Regions from separate parts of the Streptomyces sp. NBC_00876 genome, predicted to be linked through region 1. Evidence: riboswitches for the same ligand, from Rfam matches in the RefSeq annotation. Region 1 holds a riboswitch; each other region holds the start of a gene.
What was found. Region 1 has a riboswitch for cyclic di-AMP ahead of OG782_RS14345 (transglycosylase family protein). Riboswitches for the same ligand answer to the same signal wherever they lie in the genome.

Region 1 (5,217 bases):
ACCCCTGCCGAAGCCCCCGACGGCACCGCCCCCGCCGAAGCTCCCGCCGGCTGCCCCGCCCACCTGGCCGGTGGCGGAGCCGCCGCGCCGCCCGCCCCCGAACTCTTCACGTGGGAGTTCGCCACCGACCCGTACCCCGCCTACGCCTGGCTGCGCGAGCACAGTCCCGTGCACCGCACCACGCTGCCCAGCGGGGTCGAGGCGTGGCTCGTCACCCGGTACGCGGACGCCAGGGAGGCTCTCGCCGACAGCCGGCTCTCCAAGAACCCGGCGCACCACGCCGGGTCCGCGCACGCCAAGGGGAAGACGGGCATTCCGGGGGAACGCAATGCGGAGCTGATGACGCATCTGCTGAACATCGACCCGCCCGACCACACGCGGCTGCGCCGCCTCGTGTCCAAGGCCTTCACCCCCCGGCGGATCGCGGAGTTCGCACCGCGCGTGCAGGAGCTGACGGACCGCCTCATCGACTCGTTCATCGAGAAGGGGGAGGCGGACCTCATCCATGAGTTCGCCTTCCCGCTCCCCATCTACGCGATCTGCGACCTGCTCGGCGTTCCGCGTGAGGACCAGGACGACTTCCGGGACTGGGCGGGCATGATGATCCGCCACGGCGGCGGCCCGCGCGGCGGAGTGGCCCGTTCCGTGAAGAAGATGCGCGGCTATCTCCTCGAACTGATCCACCGCAAACGCGAGGACCCGGGCGACGACTTGATCTCGGGGCTGATCCGGGCGAGCGACCACGGTGAGCACCTGACGGAGAACGAGGCCGCCGCGATGGCCTTTATCCTCCTGTTTGCCGGTTTCGAGACGACCGTTAATCTGATCGGCAACAGCGTCCACACCCTGCTCGGCCACCCGGAGCAGCGCGAGCGGCTCCAGCGTTCGCTGGCCGCGGGGGAGACGGAGCTGCTGGCCACCGGGATCGAGGAACTGCTGCGGTACGACGGCCCGGTGGAGCTCGCCACCTGGCGCTACGCCACCGAGCCGCTGACCATCGGCGGGCAGCGGGTCGGCGAGGGGGACCCCGTGCTCGTGGTGCTCGCCGCCGCCGACCGGGACCCGGAACGCTTCGACGGGGCGGACGCGCTGGACCTTGCGCGGCGTGACAATCAGCACCTCGGGTACGGGCACGGCATCCACTACTGCCTGGGGGCGCCGCTCGCCCGGCTGGAGGGGCAGGCCGCGCTCGGCACACTCCTGAAACGCCTTCCGGACCTGCGACTTGCGGGAGATCCTGCCGATTTGCGGTGGCGTGGCGGGCTCATCATGCGTGGACTGCGCACCCTGCCGGTGGAGTTCACCCCGGGGCCGGCGCTCATTGAAGGTGACACTCTGTCAACTCTGTGACTTTCACGTGATCTCTGCTGCATCGACTTGTGACACACGTTCGAGTCCCGCTAGGTTCACCGTTCGACTCACCAGTCACTCGTCAGTCACACGGAAGGCATCCCCATGGGCTCCGCTAACGGCAGACACCGTCGCCCTCGGCAGGCACCCGCCATCATCGTCGCCGCAGGCGTGACCGGCTCGGCCATCGCCATCCCGCTGCTCGGTGCGGCAGGCGCGCACGCCGCAGAGGCCTCGACCTGGGACCGGGTGGCCGAGTGCGAGAGCGGCGGCATGTGGAGTGCCGACCTCGGCAACGGCTTCTACGGCGGCCTGCAGTTCTCGCAGGAGACCTGGAAGGCGTACGGCGGCGAGTCGTACGCCGAGCGTGCCGACCTCGCCAGCCGCTCGCAGCAGATCGCCGTGGCGGAGAAGGTCCTGGACGACCAGGGGCCGAAGGCGTGGCCCAGCTGTGCGGTCATCTCCGGGCTCGCGGTGGACGGGAGCCTGCCGGGCGTCGACCCGGGCGGCACGCCGTCCGCCGACCCCTCCGGGAGCGCCGACGCGTCCCTGGGTGCCGATCCGGCGGACGACGCGTCCTCGGGGGCGGCGAAGACCCCGAAGGGCGACGCGAAGGACGACGCGAAGGGTGAGGGGGCCGGCGAGGACGCCGCGCCGGACGCATCGGCCTCACCGTCCTCGGAGCCGTCCTCCACCCCCTCGGCGGGCTCGTCCGGCCAGGCGCGGGAGAAGGGGAAGGCTGCCGGCAAGCACCGCGGCGCCCCTGCCTCCGGGGAGGCCCGGGAGGACGGCGGCGACACCGGACGCGACTCGGGGCGGCACGCCTCGCGCGGTGACAGTGGCGCACGCGACACGGGCGCCAAGGCGGCCGACGGCGCGTACACCGTCCGCCCCGGCGACAACCTGTGGGCGATTGCTGATGCACAGAAGCTGCCCGGCGGCTGGACGGAGCTCTATGAGGCCAACAAGGCGGAGGTGGGCTCCGATCCGGACCTCATCCTGCCTGGCCAGAGCCTTGATCTCGGTGTGAAGGCCGGATGAGCGCGGTCTGATCAACAGCTGAGAACACCCACAAAACTGGGGTAGTTAAGAGGCCTATGTCCCACTTTTGACTAAGTGAGACATGGGTCTCTTTGCGTCAACTGGCGTGTCTTGTCCGGGAGCTCCCTCCGCATCCGTTCCCACCTGCGGAAACGCTGGTTCATCGGATGCAAGTAAGGGCCGTTTATCCGGTATGTCCATCTTTGAATGTGGGGGTTGCCTGTGTTTACGGTCGGAACCGCTCGCACCGCGGGCCCCGTCGATCGTCACGCCGAATCCTGCCGTCGGTCGAAGGGAACAGACGCGTAAAGCGCCGTAGGCAGGAGCGGGGGACCCAGGTAAGCGCCGGGCCCGATCGTCGTAAGACGCATCAGGACCGGCTTGGGGTGAAGTCGTGCGCTAGGACGTGCGACCGGGCAACTCACTTGGCCCGAACCCGACAGCTCACCTCGTAGGCGTCGGTGAGGAGAAGTCTCGATGCTGCTCAACAGCAAGGGCAACAAGCACCGTCGCCCGTCCAAGGCCGTCCGTATCGCCACGCTCGCCGGTGTCGCCGGTGCCGCCATCGCCGTGCCCCTGATGGGTGCGACCGGCGCCTCCGCCGCCTCCGTGTCCACGTGGGACGCCGTCGCCCAGTGCGAGTCCGGTGGCAACTGGTCCATCAACACCGGCAACGGCTACTACGGCGGCCTGCAGTTCTCGCAGTCCAGCTGGGCCGCCGCCGGCGGTACCCAGTACGCGGCCCGTGCGGACCTGGCCACCAAGGCCCAGCAGATCGCCACCGCCGAGAAGCTCCTCGACCTCCAGGGCCCGGGCGCCTGGGCCTGCGCCGGCGCCGGCAGCCTGAGCAACGACGGTGTCGACCCGGGTGTCGACACCGGCTCCTCCGCCGCCAAGGCCGAGGCCGCACCCAAGGCCGAGGCCGCCCCGAAGCAGGAGTCGGCGCCGGTCCAGCAGGCCGCGCCGAAGAAGGCCGAGCGCACCGAGGCCCCCTCCACCAACCGCTCGGACCGCTCGACCGCCCCCAAGGCCGAGTCGAAGACCGTCACCACCCCGACCGGCGAGAAGGTCGAGAAGGGTGACGGCGAGTACAAGGTCGTCACCGGCGACTCCCTGAGCAAGATCGCTGCCGACCACGACGTCAAGGGCGGCTGGGAGCAGCTCTTCAAGCTCAACAAGGACATCGTCGACGACGCCGACCTGATCTTCCCCGGTCAGCAGCTGCACCTCACGAAGTAGCAGTAGCGAGCTGACGCGGTAGTCGCGCTCTCTCCTCGCCGACCACTCCGGCCGCCCCGGCCCGGCGCGCACCTCCCCCCGTGCGTGCCGGGCCGGGGTCTGCCGGTTTCTGCGTTGATCGTTCAACTGTTGTAGTTACTGGTCAGTAAATTTCTAGTCTTTCGCCCCACTCTGCCCGTACTTGGGTCCTTTTTCGTCCCAGGGGACGGGCGGTCGGCCGACTGAGACGGCCGAGCCGGTTAGGCTCTTGTCGCAAGGCCAAAGCGACCCTGCACCACCAGCGTCATATCCCAGAAGGAGATGCCTCGTGCCGTCCATCGACGTCGTCGTAGCCAGGGAAATCCTCGACTCCCGCGGAAACCCCACGGTCGAGGTCGAGGTCGGCCTCGACGACGGCAGCACGGGCCGTGCTGCTGTTCCGTCCGGCGCCTCCACCGGTGCGTTCGAGGCCATTGAGCTTCGCGACGGCGACCCCAACCGCTACCACGGCAAGGGCGTCGAGAAGGCCGTCCTCGCCGTGATCGAGCAGATCGGCCCGGAGCTCGTCGGCTACGACGCGACCGAGCAGCGGCTGATCGACCAGGCGATGTTCGACCTGGACGCCACCGAGAACAAGGGCTCCCTCGGCGCCAACGCCATCCTCGGTGTCTCGCTCGCCGTGGCCCACGCCGCCTCCGAGGCCTCGGACCTGCCGCTGTTCCGCTACCTCGGTGGCCCGAACGCGCACCTGCTGCCCGTCCCGATGATGAACATCCTCAACGGTGGGTCGCACGCCGACTCCAACGTGGACATCCAGGAGTTCATGATCGCGCCGATCGGCGCCGAGTCCTTCTCCGAGGCCCTGCGCTGGGGCGCCGAGGTCTACCACACGCTGAAGAAGGTCCTGAAGACCAAGGGCCTGTCCACCGGTCTCGGTGACGAGGGCGGCTTCGCGCCGAACCTGGAGTCCAACCGCGCCGCCCTCGACCTCATCGTCGAGGCCATCAAGGAGGCCGGCTACGCCCCGGGCAAGGACATCGCGCTCGCGCTCGACGTCGCCGCCTCGGAGTTCTACAAGGACGGCAAGTACGAGTTCGAGGGCAAGTCCCGCTCGGCCGCCGAGATGACCGAGTACTACGAGGAGCTCGTCTCCGCGTACCCGCTGGTCTCCATCGAGGACCCGCTGTACGAGGACGACTGGGCCGGCTGGAAGGTCATCACCGACAAGCTCGGCGCCAAGGTGCAGATCGTCGGCGACGACCTCTTCGTCACCAACCCGGAGCGCCTGGCCCGCGGCATCGAGGAGGGCTCCGCCAACGCCCTGCTCGTCAAGGTCAACCAGATCGGTTCGCTGACCGAGACCCTGGACGCCGTCGAGCTGGCCCAGCGCAGCGGCTTCAAGTGCATGATGTCGCACCGCTCCGGCGAGACCGAGGACGTCACCATCGCCGACCTCGCGGTCGCGGTGAACTGCGGCCAGATCAAGACCGGCGCCCCGGCCCGCTCGGACCGTGTCGCCAAGTACAACCAGCTGCTGCGCATCGAGGAGATCCTCGACGACGCCGCGGTGTACGCGGGCCGCTCGGCGTTCCCGCGCTTCAAGGGCTG
Region 2 (5,217 bases), 1.2 Mb from region 1:
ACCGCGCTCATCACCGCCCCGAACACGCCGCCGATGACACCGCTGATGACGGCGCCACGCAGCGGAGAGGGCGCAGTGGCCGCCGGGACGGAAGAGGCGTCAGTGGCGGGGGTGGGGGCAGGGGCGGGGGCAGGGGTGAGCGGTGCGGTCATCGTCGAGGACCCTCCAGACAGGCTGCGATGCGAGACCGGGAGCGGCTCACGGACACGGCGACATGCGCGGTTCGAGGCCTGCTCGCACGGGCAGCCCACCGGTCCGGGGGATGCAGCAGATACCTTGCGGCAGAACACGTGCCCCTTGCAACACCTTCTCATTTTCTGCACTTTGCCCTCCTCGGCCGACGGGTCGAGGGCGGGAATGGGGTGCGGGTGAGGGTCCCGACGCCCGCCCCTTGGCTGGCCGGTGACGCGGTAAGAGGGGTGTGGGCAGGGGGCATTCAGGGTGAAGTATGGGTATTTCCCTTGAGGGTCGCGGAGTTGGTGCGGTTGGCCGCGCTGCTGCCGCGGTGGGGTGGGGGTGGCCGGGTGCGGCTCGCGGGGGTGCGGTGGCGGGGTGGGGGCGGCCGGGTGCCGCTCGCGGGCGTGCCGGTCGTGGGGTGGTCATCCGTACGTCGAACATGCCGTAGAGTTGTGTTTACCGACGCGGGGTGGAGCAGCTCGGTAGCTCGCTGGGCTCATAACCCAGAGGTCGCAGGTTCAAATCCTGTCCCCGCTACTGAAGAATCAGGCCTGGCATGCATACAGCGTGCCGGGCCTGATTCGTTTGTGTCGGCCGAAGGCCGTCGGCCCGGCGGCCGGTGGGGCCCGCGTCGCGGAGATACCTCTATTGGCCGACGAGGAGTCGCCCCGAGACCGTGCTCCGGGAAGGCTTGGAGTGGTGCGCGGTACCGTCCGCGGCCGTGGGTGCACCGGGCAGGAGACCACAGGTGGGGAAGCGGGACAGACGGCGGGGGAGGCATGCCGGGGGCGCACGGGCGCGCCGGTTCGTCCGGGCCCTTCCCGCTCTGATGATCATCGGGGGGATGCTGCTCGACTTCTTCAGCCCACCCGCGTTCACCGCCATCCCGCTGTTCGCGGCCGCCCCGCTGATCGCCGCGCCGTTCTTCTCCCGGGCCAGCACCATCCGGACCGGCATCGCGGCACTGCTGGCCGTCGTCGCGCTGCGGCTCTACAGCGGCACCCTGATCCAGGTCGTGCCATCCATCGAACTGCTCACCGTCCTCACCGTCTCCATCCTCGCCGTCGTGATCAACGGGGTCGTGCGGCGCAGCAACGAGCAACTGGCCTCGGCCCGGGTCATCGCGGAGACCGCCATGCGGGCGGTGCTGCCGACGCCGTCCGACCGGATCGGCGGGCTGCACGTGGCCGCGCGGTACGAGGCGGCGCAGGCGGACGAGTTCATCGGCGGCGACCTGTTCTCGGTCACGGACACCCCGCAGGGCGTGCGGCTGGTGGTCGGGGACGTGCGCGGCAAGGGGCTGGACGCCGTGGAGGCGGTGGCGGTGATCATCGGGGCGTTCCGGGAGGCGGCCGAGCAGGAGGAGTCGCTGGAGGGTGTCGCGCGGCGACTGGAGCGTGCGCTGGCGCGCGAGGCGAGCTCGCGCGGCGGCCTCGACGCGGTCGAGGGGTTCGTCACCGCCGCGCTCGCGGAGATCCCGCCGGGCGCCTCCCTGGTACGGATCGTCAACCGCGGCCACCCGGACCCGCTGCTGCTGCACTCGGACGGGACGCTGGAGGTCCTGGCGCCCTCGCTGCCCGCGCTGCCCCTGGGGATGGACCTGGGTGTGTGGCCGGACCGGGCGGACGAGTGGGCGCTGCCGGCCGGGGCGACGCTCCTCCTCTATACGGACGGCCTCTCCGAGGCGCGTAATCCCGACGGAGTCTTCTACGACCCCGCCGAGCGGTTGCGCGGCCGGCTCTTCCCGGGGCCCGAGGAGCTGCTGTCCGCGCTGACGGACGACGTGCGGCTGCACACGGGGGGCGAGACGACCGACGACATGGCGCTGCTCGCGGTCGTGCGGCCGGCGCAGGGCCAGCCCGACCGGCGCAGGACCGTGAAGATCGTGGGTCTGGGGGGCGGCGGATGAGGCGGGGTGCGGTGGGGGTGCCGCGAGGGGCGGGCCGGGTCCGATGCCACCGTCCGTGACCGAAGGACGCCACTCCGCATAACATTTGACGCAACGTCAGAATTCGATGGCGCCTCAAGGTGTAAGCGACTCGCCCGATTCCACCCGGTTGTGTCCCGTAAAGTCCAGGCCAAAGACGTGAACGATCAGTGGGAACGGCTTGGAATCGGACCCGTGTGTCTATTAACGTTCGATAACGCAGCGCGGTCCCAGTCGCCGTCAGAGGTGGCACCGTGCGCGAGCGCCGAATTCCGCAAGGGAACCGGGGAACCACCTACATGGGGTGAATCGGGCATCTTTGTCTCGTTGAGAGACGGAGGAGCCCGTAGGAGACCTTCCTGCTCCGAACCCGTCAGCTAACCCGGTAGGCGAGAAGGAAGGAAAGGAGTGCGCCCGCGTGGCGTCCAACAAGCCTGCCCCCGAATCCCCCTCCCGGTTCGTGCCCGAGTACGGCAGTGACTTCGTGTCCGGACCCGGTACCGCGTTCACCACGGATTACGGGACCGCCTACGGAACCGACCGGGGCGGCGAGTTCGGCAACGGCTTCCGTGCCGACGAGGCCGAGCCCGACAAGGCCTGGGAGGAATGGAATCCCACCGAGGAGTCCGTCCGCCCCGTGCGCGGCAAGCACCGCGTCGCCAAGCAGCGCAATGGTCTGGCCCGCAGCTCCACCGTCCTCGGCGTCGGTGTCATCGCGGCCGTCGGTGCGGGAGGCATGGCCACCGCGCAGAGCAAGCCGCCGGTCTCCATCTCCCTTCCCGATTCCATCTCGGACAACCTCCCCGACGCCAAGTCGCTGCCCGGCGTGGGCGCGCTGTTCTCGCAGGCGCCCGAGTCGGAGGCCCAGCAGGCCGAGGCCGAACTCGCTGCCGCCCCGCTGACGACCGCCGGCATCACCACCGCCGAGGCCGAGCGGGGCACCACGGACGCCGGTGAGGCGCTCCGCGCCCGCATCCTCCAGCAGGCCGAGCAGCAGCAGGGCGCCGCCGACGCCGAGGCCAAGGCGGCCGAGGAGAAGGCCGCCGCCGAGAAGGCGGCCGCCGAGGCGAAGAAGCAGCAGGACGCCGCCGAGGCCAAGATCGCCGCCGAGAAGAAGAAGGCGGAGGAGGAGGCGAAGAAGAAGGCGGAGGCCCTGCGGCTCGCCAAACTCGCCGCCAGTTACGCCATCCCCACCTCCTCGTACACGATCACCTCGACCTTCGGCGAAGCCGGTTCGATGTGGTCCTCCGGCTACCACACGGGCCTCGACTTCGCGGCGCCGACCGGTACGCCGATCAAGGCGATCCACAGCGGCACGATCAAGTCGGCCGGTTACTCCGGTTCCTACGGCTACCGCACGGTCCTGGAGCTGGAGGACGGCACCGAGCTGTGGTTCTGCCACCAGTCCTCCATGGATGTCACCGTCGGCCAGAAGGTCACGACCGGCGACACCATCGGACGCGTCGGCGCCACCGGCAACGTGACCGGACCGCACCTGCACCTCGAGGTCCACACCCCGGACGGCACCGGAATCGACCCGATGACCTGGCTGCGCGCCCGGGGTCTGACGGTCTGAGACCCGTCTCCCCGGTTCGCCTCCCCGGCCGGCCCACGGGCCACCGAAATCCCCGGCAGTCCTGACGCTCACCCCCCGACGTCAGGGCTGCCGGTCTGTTCCCGCGGACCCGCGCCGGCGGGTTGGTTGTATGCGGCATGGAATAGCGGGGCCGGTGGAGCGGGTTGTTCCACTCATGACTTCCCTCCCCCTTCGCAAGCTCGGCCCCTCCGGCCTCCAGGTCTTCCCGCTCGCCCTCGGCGGCAACGTCTTCGGCTGGACCGCGGACGAGGCGCAGTCCTTCGCCGTGCTCGACGCGTACGCGGCGGCCGGCGGCAACTTCATCGACACCGCCGACTCCTACTCGGCCTGGGTGACCGGCAACGAGGGCGGCGAGTCGGAGACCATCATCGGCAAGTGGCTCGCCGCGCGGGGCAACCGTTCCGACGTGGTCGTGGCCACCAAGGTCGGTGCCCACCCCGCGTACAAGGGGCTCTCCGCGACCACCATCAAGGCCGCCGCCGAGGAGTCGCTGCGCCGGCTCGGCACCGACCACATCGATCTGTACTACACGCACTTCGACGACGAGACGGTCCCGGTCGAGGAGATCATCACCGCGCTCGACCAGCTGGTGAAGGACGGCAAGGTCCGCGAGATCGCCGCCTCCAACATCAGCCCGGAGCGGCTCCGTGCCTCGCTGGACTTCTCGGAGAGCGAGGGCCTGGCCCGCTACGTGGCTCTTCAGCCGCACTACAACCTCGTCTCCCGGGACACCTACGAGGGCGAGCTCCAGGACACCGCCGCCGGCGCCGGGCTCGCCGCCGTTCCGTACTTCGCACTGGCCTCGGGCTTCCTCACCGGCAAGTACCGCCCGGGTACGGCCGTGGAGAGCGCACGCGCCGGGAACGCGGGCAAGCACCTGGAGTCGGCGCGCGGACGGAAGGTCCTCGCCGCGCTCGACAAGGTGGCGCAGGAGCGGGACGCCGAGATCGCGACCGTGGCGCTGGCGTGGCTGGCGTCCCGTCCGACGGTCGCCGCACCGCTCGCCTCGGCCCGTACGGTCGAGCAGCTTCCGGCACTGCTGGCGGTCGCCGATCTGCGGCTGACGGACCAGGAGCTGACCGAGCTCACCGAGGCCTCCGCCGCGGAGCTCGCCGAGGTCTCCGCCTAGGGCTGCGGCGGGGGGTCGTAGGGGGAGCGGCCGTAGGCCGGGCCGGTGTACGGGGGGCTGTTGTACGGCGGGCCGGCGTACGGCGACGGGCTGTACGGGGGCGCTCCGTAGGGCTGTTGGCCGTACGGAGACGCCGGTTGCGGGTACGGGGCGTGGCCGCCGAAGGTCTGGTACGCCCCGTACCCCTGGTACGGGCGGGGCGGCTGGTGCACGGGGCGGCGCAGGCGGCCCGTGGCCTGCGCCGCGTACGCCAGGGCGGGACCGGCCACCTCCCTGCGCTGCCAGAGATGGTGCAGCAGCTCCAGCTCGCGCGCGGCGAAATCAGGGCCCGCCGTGCCGTGGCGGGCCTGCCGGCGCAGAAACGCCAGCGAGGTCGCGAACGACTCG
Region 3 (5,217 bases), 2.4 Mb from region 1:
TCGTGACCTCGATGCGCGGACGGCCCTCGATGATCACCCGGTGCGCGCCGGCTCCGTCCGGCGGCGACGGCCAGTCCGGGGCGCAGGAGGGGTGGATGCGGGTGATGTGCTCGATGACGATGCGGGGTTCTCCCCCGACGATGCCCTGCACCTCGAACCGGACCGCGCCCTGGGTGCCGGCCTCGAACTTCCCCATGGTCCGGGTGACGACGGTGGTTTCGAGCGGCCGCCGGGCCATGGTCTCGCGGATGTCGTCGAGCTCCACGCCCAGGGCCCTGGCCATCAGCCGTATCTGGCCGCCCCAGACCATGGTCGGGACGGAGGGTGCGAGCATGAGCGGCTCGTACTCCATGGGGTGGCCCATGCCGATCAGCTGGCGGACCGAGTCGGGCTGGTCGTAGGTGGAGTAGTCGAAGATCTCCTGGCACCGGATCACGTCGAGCGTGGTGCCGAGTCCGCTGATCAGCAGCGGCAGTACGTCGTTGCCCCAGCCCGGGTCGACGCCCGAGACGAAGAGCGAGCCGCCGCCCGCGGCGACGGCGTCCAGTACCGGTTCACGCAGCTCGGGCGGGGCGCCCCGCTGGTCGTAGAGCGCGTAGAGGGCGGGGGTCACGACGACGGCGCCCGCCCCGACCGCCCGGGTGATGTCGGCCAGGGCCTCGTCGGGGCGGATGTCGCCGGAGGCGGCGTACACCACGGCACGGGGGGCGGCGGCCAGCACCGCGTCGATGTCGTCGGTCGCCGCGACGCCCAGGGTGCGGCCCAGCAGGCCGAGCTCCCCCGCGTCGCGGCCCACCTTGGCGGGGTCGTGGACGAGTACGTGCGCGAGTTTCAGGGCCGGATGGGCCTCGACGGCGCGGATGGCCGCGCGGCCGACATTGCCGGTTCCCCAGACCACCGTGGAAATCATGCGGCGGAGGGTAGCGCGCGGGATGAAAGGTTCATAGTGGCATCGCCCACCCGATCGTACGGGCGGACCCGGGCAGCCCGACGGGCCTTCCCGGGTCCGCCCGTACGGAACCCCGGGGCCTCTCGTCCGGACCGGGACGGGCCCACCGGGCCGGCCCCGATCCGGACGGAAAGGAACCTAGTTGTCGATCACGGCCCCGAACGAGGCACCCGCCGCCGGGCCGCCGAGCGATCCGCCGTCGACCGTCCACGAGCCGGAGGCGGTCACCCCGCCCGGACCCGACAGGAGACCCCAGACGACGCCGTTGCCCGCGTCCTCACCGGGTGCAGCGGCGAGCAGGCCGAGGCGGCCGTTGCTGTCCGGGTCGCTCAGCCGGACCTGACCGCCCCAGTGGTCACCCTTCTCGGGCACACCCCGCACATTGATCGAGTCCTGGTCCCACGAGGCGGCGCCGTCGGCGGTCAGCCCGTCGGCCGCACCGCGCAGCACCCACACGGCCCCGGCGTCCGCGACCGAGTAGATGTCCTCCCCCGGCGCTCCGATCGCCACGTCCGCGTACCCGTCGCCGTTGGTGTCCGCCACGGAGACGGCGGCCCCCCAGCCGTCGCCGCGCTCGTCCTTGCCGGGGACGCCGGCGGTGTCCTGGGTCCACCACACCGGCGGGGTGCCCGGGCCCTCGGCGCCGACCGGACCGTCACCGGCCCTTCCGTAGTACACGCCGACCACGCCGCCGTTCACGAATTCGCCGCCGTCGTCGGGGCTGCTGGGCTCCCCGGTGACGAGGTCGTCGTAGCCGTCGTTGTCGATGTCGCCGGAGGCCACCGCCGGGCCGCCGCGCAGATCGCGGTCGTAGCGCAGTCCCTGGACCTCGGCGAGGAAGAGGGACGACCAGCCGTGGCCCGGTTCGTCGCCCGTGGTGACTCCGCCGATGACGAGGTCGGCGAGACCGTTGCCGTCGTAGTCGCCGGTGGTCATGGCCCTGGGCTCGATCGGGCGCCCCGGGGTGCCGGGGATCAGGCTGCTGCGCGAGGTGGGAGCCTGGCGCGCGGACCTGCCCTGCGGCGCCGCTTCGTACTGGTAGAGGGTGAGATTGCTGCGGTCGGTCACGGCCAGTTGGTCACCCGGGATGTCGGGGCTGAAGTGGGCCGCCGCGAGTGCGCCGCCGAACCCGGCGCCGGCGGTGAGCTCATCGGCCTGCAGCCAGTCGCTGTCCCCGCCGGACAGGCCCGTCGGGGAGCCCCACAGGACGACGATGCCGCCGGCGTCCGTCACCGGTTCGATGTCCTCGCCCGGCACACCCACGACCGCGTCGTCGTAGCCGTCCCCGTCGAGGTCGCCGGTGGCGACGGCGCGGCCGAAGCCGTCACCCGCCTCGGCGGCTCCGGGCACCCCGGTGGTGTTCTGGCCGATGACGACAGCGGGGTGGGTCAGGAGGCCGGTCGAGGCGCCGTACTGCACGGTCACGTACCCGGCGGCCTTCTTCCCGCCGATGGTCCCGGTGGGCGCGCCGATGAGCACGTCCTCGAAGCCGTCGCCGTTGAAGTCGTTGTTGCGGTCGTTCGCGTGCGTTCCGCCGGGCGTGCCGGCGTAGGCGGAGGGCGCGGCGATGGCGGCCCCTGCCATCAGCAGAAAAGAGGCCGCGATCACAGCGGCCGGACGGTGGGTGCGCACAAGGGCTCCTCGGTTCAAGGATGACCGGGCGAGTCCGGGGGGACGCCTGGAAGGGCCCGTTGCCTCCCTGGCGCCGTGTTTGACCGCCTCCGAGCCGCAAGGGTTGTACGGCATGCGAAAAGGGGTGGAAAAGAGCGTCTCCGCTCCTTTCCACCCCTGCCCATGGCTCCGCCCCGAGCGCGGAACCGCCTGGATCAGTAGGCGCCGAACACGTTGTCGATCGAGCCGTACGTGGCGGCGGCGTAGTTGCACGCGGCGGTGATGTTGGCGACGGGGTCCAGGATGTCCATCGAGGTACCGGGCACGTGGTACGCCTCGAACGTGGGCTGGATGACCTGGAGGAGACCCTTGGAGGGCGTGCCGGCTGCGGCGTTCGAGTCCCAGTTGTTGACGATCTGCGGGTTGCCCGAGGACTCGCGCATGATGTTGCGGTGGATGGCGTCGTAGCTGCCCGGGATGCCGTTCTGGGCCATGACCGCCAGCGACTCCTTGATCCAGCCGTCGAGGTCATTGGTGTACGCCGTCGCGGTCTGCGCGGGAGCGGCCGCGGGGGTGGTGGCCGCGGTCTCCTGAGCGACGGGCGCCGTCGTCCGCTCGGAGCGGTCCGCGCGGTCTGCGCTCTCGGCCCGGTCGGCCGACGACTGCGCGGCGGCGTCGTTCTCCGTCGTGGATTCGGCCTTGGATTCGGCCTCGGGTGCTTCCTTGGGCGCTTCCTTGGCCGAAGCGGCCGCGGACTTGGCGCCGATCGTCAGCTTCAGACCCGGGTGAATCAGGTCGGGATTGCCGCCGACCGTACCCCGGTTGTCCTCGTACAGACGCTCCCAGCCGCCGCTGAGGGAATGTCCTCGGGCGATCTTGTAGAGCGAATCTCCGGAGACCACGGAATAGGTGGCGGGGCCCGCCTTCGCGGCGGCAATTCCCTTGGCGGCAACTTCCTTGACAGCAACGGAAGTCGGAGCTGCGGCCTTTTCGGCGACGACCGGGTGCGCCGGTGCGGCGGAGGCTGCTCCGGCCCCGATGACGGGGAGCGCGAGAGCGACCGATCCGGTGCTCACGGCGATGAACCCGCGGGTCAGGGAAATGGACTTGGAACGACGGTGCTTACCCTTGATGGGCATGGCGCTTTTCCTCTCCGCCGCCTGCGAGGTGAGCTGTCGGGTTCGGACTGGAGATGTCCGGCCGCACGTCATGGCGACTTCACCCCTAGCCGCTCCGGATAACCGGACCGGCGGCAAACCTGGGTCCCCCGCTCCTGCCGTACGTGAGTGGGTCGGGTTTCCGGACGGCGGCAGGATTCGGCGTTCCATCCGGATTGACGGCGACCGTAAGCGAGAAAGGGCGAACGAAACAAGCCCTGAATTCCGGACAGCAATTGATTCGCAAGATCAATTAAAGGAATTGCCCGCACCCGGCCCCGTCCGGCGGAGTCAACTTTCTTGGCAGGACAGGGAACCGATGGCTTCGGCGCCGCGTCCGCGACCGGAAACGTGACGCTGGCCACTGCGCCCGAAAGGGGCGATTTGCTCAATATTCAGAAACTATGACCCATTGAAAAGTGACCTCGATGGACATTCACTCCAATTGCGAATAATGGAGCAATTCAGGACATCAGGGAGTGGGCCTCGGCCCCGGTGCCGCACCGCGCGGGAGGAGCGGTGCGGCGGCCGGAGCGTGCTCACACGGGGTCTCCCCCACGTCGCAGCCGCGCCGCGAGGTGGTGTTGCAGCGGCCGGCCGACCGCCGCGAGATCGTGGACGAAGTCGAGCGTGCCGTCGTCCGTCAGCGTGTACCGGCGACGCGTGGCGTCGACCTCCTTGGCGGTGGGAGTGAGCGCCACCTGATGGCTGGCGAGGTCGACCGCACCGTCACCCGCGCGGCCGGTCAGGATCTCGGCGACCCCGGTGGGCTGGACGATCAGCGCCTCCACCCCGCCGTCCGGCTGCACCCGCCACCAGCCGCTCTCCCGGGCCGACGGCCGCAGCGGGGCACCTTCCGCGTCCAGCAGCCATGCGCGCGCCTCGTAGTGGAGGAAGGGCCGCCCGTCGTGACTGAAGGTGACCTCCTGCGCGTACGAGAATTCCTCGTCGAGCGTCGGGTATCCGCCGGTGCCCCGGCCGGCCCAGGTGCCCAGCAGCCCGGTCAGCGGTGCGAGCAGCGGATGCGGCGCCGGTGCTTCGTCCGGTCGCAGGGCGTCGGGATACGGGTGCTTGCGGGCGGGGTCGGACATGATGCGCACTCCTGGATCGAGGCCGTTACCGGGTGGCAGCCTAGAACGTCGGGCGGCCGGAACCCGGGCGGTGCGGCCGCGCCCCCACCCGGACCGGAAGCGGCCCCGGCCCCGGCCCCGGACATCGGTGCGGGGCTCAGTTCCACTGGTCCTGGTTGATGAAGCGGCTGAAGCCGCGCCAGGAGTTGGGGCCCATCGCTCCGTCGATCGGGCCGGTATAGCCATGGGCGGCGGCCAGTCGCTGGACCGCGGCCCAGGTATTGGTTCCTGGTACCCCGTCATCGGGACCGGTGTATCCCCAGTTACGCATGTTCCGCTGGAGCGCGGCGTACGTGTTGGGTCCCGGGACCCCGTCGATCGGGCCGGTGTAACCCGACTCGATCCGCAGCCAGTTCTGCGTCCGCTGCCA
Region 4 (5,217 bases), 4.3 Mb from region 1:
CCCGGGACGCGGCCACGGGCAGCGGGCCGGGCACCCCGGGCAACGGGCACAAGGAGAGCGGGGCATGAAGGACGACGGGCCCAAGGGCTTCGATCTGGCGCGGCTCCTCGCGGAGCGCGGCGCCGAACGCTACGAGCTGCACACGAAGTACCTCAACCATCAGCTCCCGCGCATGCTGCACACCATCGGCTTCGACAAGGTCTACGAACGGGCCGAGGGTGCGCACTTCTGGGACGCGCAGGGCAACGACTACCTGGACATGCTCGCCGGATTCGGTGTGATGGGGCTCGGCCGGCACCACCCCGTCGTACGCAAGGCGCTGCACGACGTGCTGGACGCCTCCCTCGCCGACCTCACCCGCTTCGACTGCCAGCCGCTGCCGGGACTGCTGGCGGAGAAGCTGCTCACCCACAGCCCGCACCTGGACCGGGTGTTCTTCGGGAACAGCGGTACGGAGGCCGTGGAGACGGCCCTCAAATTCGCCCGGTACGCCACCGGGAAGCCCCGGATCCTGTACTGCACGCACGCCTTCCACGGGCTGACCACCGGCTCGCTGTCGGTCAACGGCGAGGCGGGCTTCCGGGACGGATTCGCCCCGCTGCTGCCCGACACCGCCATCGCGCTCGGCGACCTCGACGCCCTGCGGCGCGAGCTGAAGCGCGGGGACGTGGCCGGACTCGTCGTCGAACCGATCCAGGGCAAGGGCGTGCACGCCTCACCGCCCGGATTTCTGCGCGCCGCCCAGGAGCTGCTGCACAAGCACAAGGCCCTGCTCGTCGCCGACGAGGTGCAGACCGGTCTGGGCCGGACCGGGGACTTCTACGCCTACCAGCACGAGGAGGGCGTCGAACCCGATCTGGTCTGCGTCGCCAAGGCCCTGTCCGGTGGATACGTGCCGGTCGGGGCGACCCTCGGCAAGGACTGGATCTTCAAGCGCGTCTACTCCTCGATGGACCGGGTCCTGGTCCACTCGGCGAGCTTCGGCTCCAACGCCCAGGCGATGGCGGCCGGACTCGCGGTCCTCTCGGTGATGGAGGACGAGGAGACGGTGGCGCACGCCCGCCGCACCGGTGATCTGCTGCGCGAACGGCTGGCCGCGCTGGTCGGCCGGTACGAGCTGCTGCACGAGGTGCGGGGGCGCGGACTGATGATCGGCATCGAGTTCGGCCGGCCGAGCTCGCTGAAACTGCGCAGCCGCTGGACCATGCTGCAGGCGGCCCGCAAGGGGCTCTTCGCGCAGATGGTGGTCGTGCCGCTCCTCCAGAAGCACCGGATCCTCACGCAGGTCTCCGGTGACCATCTCGAAGTGATCAAGCTGATTCCGCCGCTGGTGATCGACGAGGCGGACGTGGAGCGCTTTGTAGCCGCGTTCACGGCCGTCATGGACGACGCGCACAGCGGCGGCGGGCTGATGTGGGACTTCGGGCGGACCCTGGTGAAGCAGGCCGTCGCCAACCGCTGACCAGTACTTTCAGGGTTTGCCTCGGAGGCAAGAAATTTGCCTCCGAGGAAAGTTCCTGGCCCAATGGAGACATGAATCCTCCAGACGCAGGGGCGGCCGACGAGCTGCCCGGTGTCGCGCCCCGCCTGCGCGATCAGCGCCGCAGCCGTGGTCTGACCCTGGAGGCCGCCGCTCAGCGGGCCGGTCTCTCACCCGCCCATCTGTCCCGGCTCGAAACGGGCCGTCGCCAGCCCTCGCTGCCGATGCTGCTCGGACTCGCCAGGATCTACGGTACGACGGTTTCCGAGCTGCTCGGCGAGATGCCGCCGGAACGTGACGCGATCGTCCGCGGCCGCAGGTTCGAGGGGGCCGAGGCCGACGGCTGGACGTATCAGCAGGCCGGCGGTTCCGGCCGTGCGATGCAGGCGCTGCGCGTCCGGGTTCCGTACGGAGTACAGGGCGACCTGGTGCGCGTCCATCCCGGCGAGGAGTGGCTGTATGTCCTGGCCGGGCATCTCCGGGTGACTCTCGGGGACACGGTGCACGACCTCGCCCCCGGTGACAGCGCGCACTTCGACTCGCTCACCCCGCACCGGATCGCGGCCCCCGAAGCCGACGGCGCCGAGCTGCTCTTCGTTCACACCCTGCTGCAGAGCCCCGCCGCCGAGCTGTGTCTCGGCAGCGGGATCCACCACCGCTGAGGCGTCGTTCCCGCCACCGGCACGCCCGGCGGCCAGAGAGGACCTGTCATGTCCGATTCCGAGAACTACGACCCGCTCGGCCCGGGCCGGCCCAAGAACTACGACCCGCAGGAGAAGAAGATGCCTCGCGGGCTCGTCATCAGGCTCTTCGCCTACCTGGTGGCCGGCCACATCATCGCCGGCTTCCTCTATCTGCTGTTTGCCGTGGGGATGCACAACCAGTAGCCGAGGGGGCGCCGCCCGGGTGGATCAGGCCTCGTCGAGAAGGCGCTCGCGCAGCCGCTCCCGTGTCTCGGGGGCGATCTTCAGCCCCTCGGCGAGGTAGCGGTCGGTGCCGCCCCAGGTCTCGTCGATGGCGGCGAAGGCGGCGGCGAGATAGTCGGAGTGGGCGCCGAAGAGCGGATTGAGCAGCTCCATCACCTCGGGCGACATTCCGGCCGCCGAGGTGTCGCTGCGCCGGACCCGGTAGCGGCGGTGGGCGTCGTTGGACTTGAGGTAGTCCGCCTCGATGGCCTCCCGCTCGACGCCGACCGCGAGGAGCGACACCGCGATGGAGAGACCCGCCCGGTCCTTGCCGGCCGCGCAGTGCATCAGGGCGGGAACGCTGTCCTCGGCCAGCGCGTGCAGTACGCGGCTGTGCTCGGCGGTGCGCTCCAGGATGATCGTCCGGTAGGAGGCGGTCATGCGCTGCGTTCCCTTGCCGTCGGCCAGGATGGAGCGCAGCTCGTCCATGTTCCCGTCGCGCACCATCCGCCAGAACTCGGCGCCGTCCGCGGGGTCGCTGAGCGGGATGCTCACATTGCGCACGCCGGGCAGTTCCACGTCCAAGCCGTCCAGCCGGTGGTCCGCGGCGTTGCGGAAGTCGAAGACGGTGTGCAGCCCGAGCCCGGTGAGGAACGCGGCGTCCCGGGCCGTGGCGTGTGCCAGGTGACCGCTGCGGAAGAGCCGTCCGTACCGAACCCTGCGGCCGTCAGAGGCGGGCAGCCCGCCCACGTCACGGAAGTTGCGGACCCCGTCCAGTTCGGGCTCCGTCGACGGGGTCTGCGGCAGCTGCTGCGTCACGGTCACTCCTGGAGGCTCTGCCCCGGCGCGTGTCGCCGACGGGTCCACTCTTGTGACGATACGACATCGATTCCCGGGGCAACCATCTCTGTCGATGCCCTCTGTGGCCGCGCGGCGGGCTATGAGCGAGACGTGTCCGTATTGGGGTATTTAGTCGAACATGCCCTACTTCTAAGGGAGATGATCACCCTCTCGTGAGCGGGATCATATCCGTGACGGTGTGTGGTGACGCGGCGGTTGGGTACTCCGTACGCCGCGCGGAAAGGCAAGATCCGTAATCCACGGAGTGTGACCGGAATTCCGGGCCGAATTTCCGGTGCGGAATCCGGTGTGGAACCCATGGCTTGTTTCCGTCGTCCCGGCTCGCTTACGTTCGCTGTCAATCCGGACGGAACGCCTAATCCTGCCGCCGCCCGGAATTCGCACCCACTCACCGTGTGGCAGGAGCGGGGGAACCAGGTAAGCCGCCGACCGGGAAATCCGGCCGGCTCGGGGTGAAGCCGCGCCAGACGCGGCCGGGCATCTCCAGCCCGAACCCGACAGCTCACCTCGCAGGCGACGGAGAGGAAAACCTTCATGCCCATATCGGGTAAGCACCGTCGTCCCAAGTCCAGCACCATCGCCCGCGGCATCGTCGTCGCGAGTGCCGGCGGAGCCGTCATCGCGCTTCCGCTGCTCGGTGCCACCGGCGCCAGCGCCGCGGAGCAGTCCGCTCCCGCCGCCTCGAACTCGGTCGCCGCCCACGCCACCCCGGCCAAGCCGGTCGCGAAGAAGCAGGCCGGTTCCAAGACGTACTCCGTGGTCTCCGGCGACTACCTGTCGAAGATCGCCGCCGAGCACAAGCTCAAGGGCGGCTGGGAGAAGCTGTACCAGGACAACCGCAAGGTCGTCGGCGACGACCCGAGCCTGATCTTCCCGGGCATGAAGCTGACCCTCGGCGGCAAGGCCTGGGGCACCGCGGCCACCTCCACGGGTGCCACCACCCCGTCGAAGGCCCCGGCCGAGGCCCCGGTCAAGACCGAGTCGAAGGCCCCCGAGGCCCCGGCCGAGACCGAGTCGCAGGCCCCGGCCGAGACCGAGTCGAAGGCCCCCGCGGCCCCGGCCACCGAGAGCAACAGCTCCGGTTACGTCCACCCGGTCCCGGGCAACCACACCACCGCCTACCGCGCCTCCGGTGCCAACTGGTCCAGCGGCAGCCACACCGGCATCGACTTCCCCGTGTCCACCGGCACGAGCGTGAAGGCCATCACCTCCGGCACCGTCGTCACCGCGGGCTGGGGCGGCGCGTACGGCAACGAGGTCGTCATCAAGCACGCCGACGGCCACTACTCGCAGTACGGCCACATGTCCTCGCTCTCCGTCTCGGCGGGCCAGACCGTGACCGCGGGCCAGCAGGTCGGCCTGTCCGGCGCCACCGGCAACGCCACCGGCCCGCACCTGCACTTCGAGGTCCGCACGGGCCCGGCGTACGGCTCGGACATCGACCCGATCGCCTACCTGGCGTCGCACGGGATCAACGTCTGATCCAGGCAACAACGGTCCGGTGATCCGGACCTGAGCAATGCATAGAGGGACGGTGTGCGGCGGCGCACCGTCCCTCTGCTTATTCCCCCTTTACCAAAAACTGACCAGGTGGTCTATCTCACCACCCGTCAACCCCTTATTACGGTCGCGTAGGTCACATTCGGCGGTGCAGGATATGCCGTTGTGGCAGACGATTCGAACAACATCCAGCAGGGCGTCATCAACCGACAGGGCGTCATCGAGTCGTACGCGGCGATTGGCGACAGCTTCACCGAGGGAGTCGGTGACCCCGGCCCGGACGGAACGTTCGTCGGCTGGGCCGACCGGTTCGCGGTACTCCTCGCGGACCAGCTCCCGGACCCCGACGCGGCAACGGGCACCGCAGGAACCGCGCACGGGAACTTCGGATACGCCAATCTCGCGGTACGAGGACGCCTCCTCGACCAGATAGTCGCGGAGCAGGTGCCGCGCGCCAGGGAACTCGCCCCC

Region 2: linked by a shared signal. The riboswitch ahead of OG782_RS19655 (M23 family metallopeptidase) and the one ahead of OG782_RS14345 (transglycosylase family protein) in region 1 are both predicted to bind cyclic di-AMP.
Region 3: linked by a shared signal. The riboswitch ahead of OG782_RS03870 (transglycosylase SLT domain-containing protein) and the one ahead of OG782_RS14345 (transglycosylase family protein) in region 1 are both predicted to bind cyclic di-AMP.
Region 4: linked by a shared signal. The riboswitch ahead of OG782_RS33100 (peptidoglycan DD-metalloendopeptidase family protein) and the one ahead of OG782_RS14345 (transglycosylase family protein) in region 1 are both predicted to bind cyclic di-AMP.

Annotation. Positions count from the first base shown of each region.
Region 1 covers NZ_CP108800.1:3,286,013-3,291,229, reverse strand. The annotation lists gene OG782_RS14355 (cytochrome P450) at 1-1,350, shown strand, start outside; gene OG782_RS14350 (transglycosylase family protein) at 1,456-2,391, shown strand; cyclic di-AMP (ydaO/yuaA leader) riboswitch at 2,693-2,864, shown strand; gene OG782_RS14345 (transglycosylase family protein) at 2,869-3,630, shown strand; gene eno (phosphopyruvate hydratase) at 3,938-5,217, shown strand, end outside.
Region 2 covers NZ_CP108800.1:4,506,892-4,512,108, forward strand. The annotation lists gene OG782_RS19640 (hypothetical protein) at 1-152, opposite strand, end outside; tRNA gene OG782_RS19645 (tRNA-Met) at 641-714, shown strand; gene OG782_RS19650 (PP2C family protein-serine/threonine phosphatase) at 926-2,086, shown strand; cyclic di-AMP (ydaO/yuaA leader) riboswitch at 2,358-2,511, shown strand; gene OG782_RS19655 (M23 family metallopeptidase) at 2,523-3,680, shown strand; gene OG782_RS19660 (aldo/keto reductase) at 3,856-4,830, shown strand; gene OG782_RS19665 (PrsW family glutamic-type intramembrane protease) at 4,827-5,217, opposite strand, start outside.
Region 3 covers NZ_CP108800.1:891,916-897,132, forward strand. The annotation lists gene OG782_RS03860 (dihydrodipicolinate reductase) at 1-910, opposite strand, end outside; gene OG782_RS03865 (FG-GAP repeat protein) at 1,088-2,581, opposite strand; gene OG782_RS03870 (transglycosylase SLT domain-containing protein) at 2,776-3,699, opposite strand; cyclic di-AMP (ydaO/yuaA leader) riboswitch at 3,705-3,892, opposite strand; gene OG782_RS03875 (FABP family protein) at 4,257-4,808, opposite strand; gene OG782_RS03880 (GH25 family lysozyme) at 4,945-5,217, opposite strand, start outside.
Region 4 covers NZ_CP108800.1:7,558,251-7,563,467, forward strand. The annotation lists gene dxs (1-deoxy-D-xylulose-5-phosphate synthase) at 1-68, shown strand, start outside; gene OG782_RS33080 (aspartate aminotransferase family protein) at 65-1,462, shown strand; gene OG782_RS33085 (helix-turn-helix domain-containing protein) at 1,534-2,142, shown strand; gene OG782_RS33090 (DUF6126 family protein) at 2,191-2,367, shown strand; gene OG782_RS33095 (tyrosine-protein phosphatase) at 2,392-3,204, opposite strand; cyclic di-AMP (ydaO/yuaA leader) riboswitch at 3,618-3,775, shown strand; gene OG782_RS33100 (peptidoglycan DD-metalloendopeptidase family protein) at 3,781-4,728, shown strand; gene OG782_RS33105 (SGNH/GDSL hydrolase family protein) at 4,912-5,217, shown strand, end outside.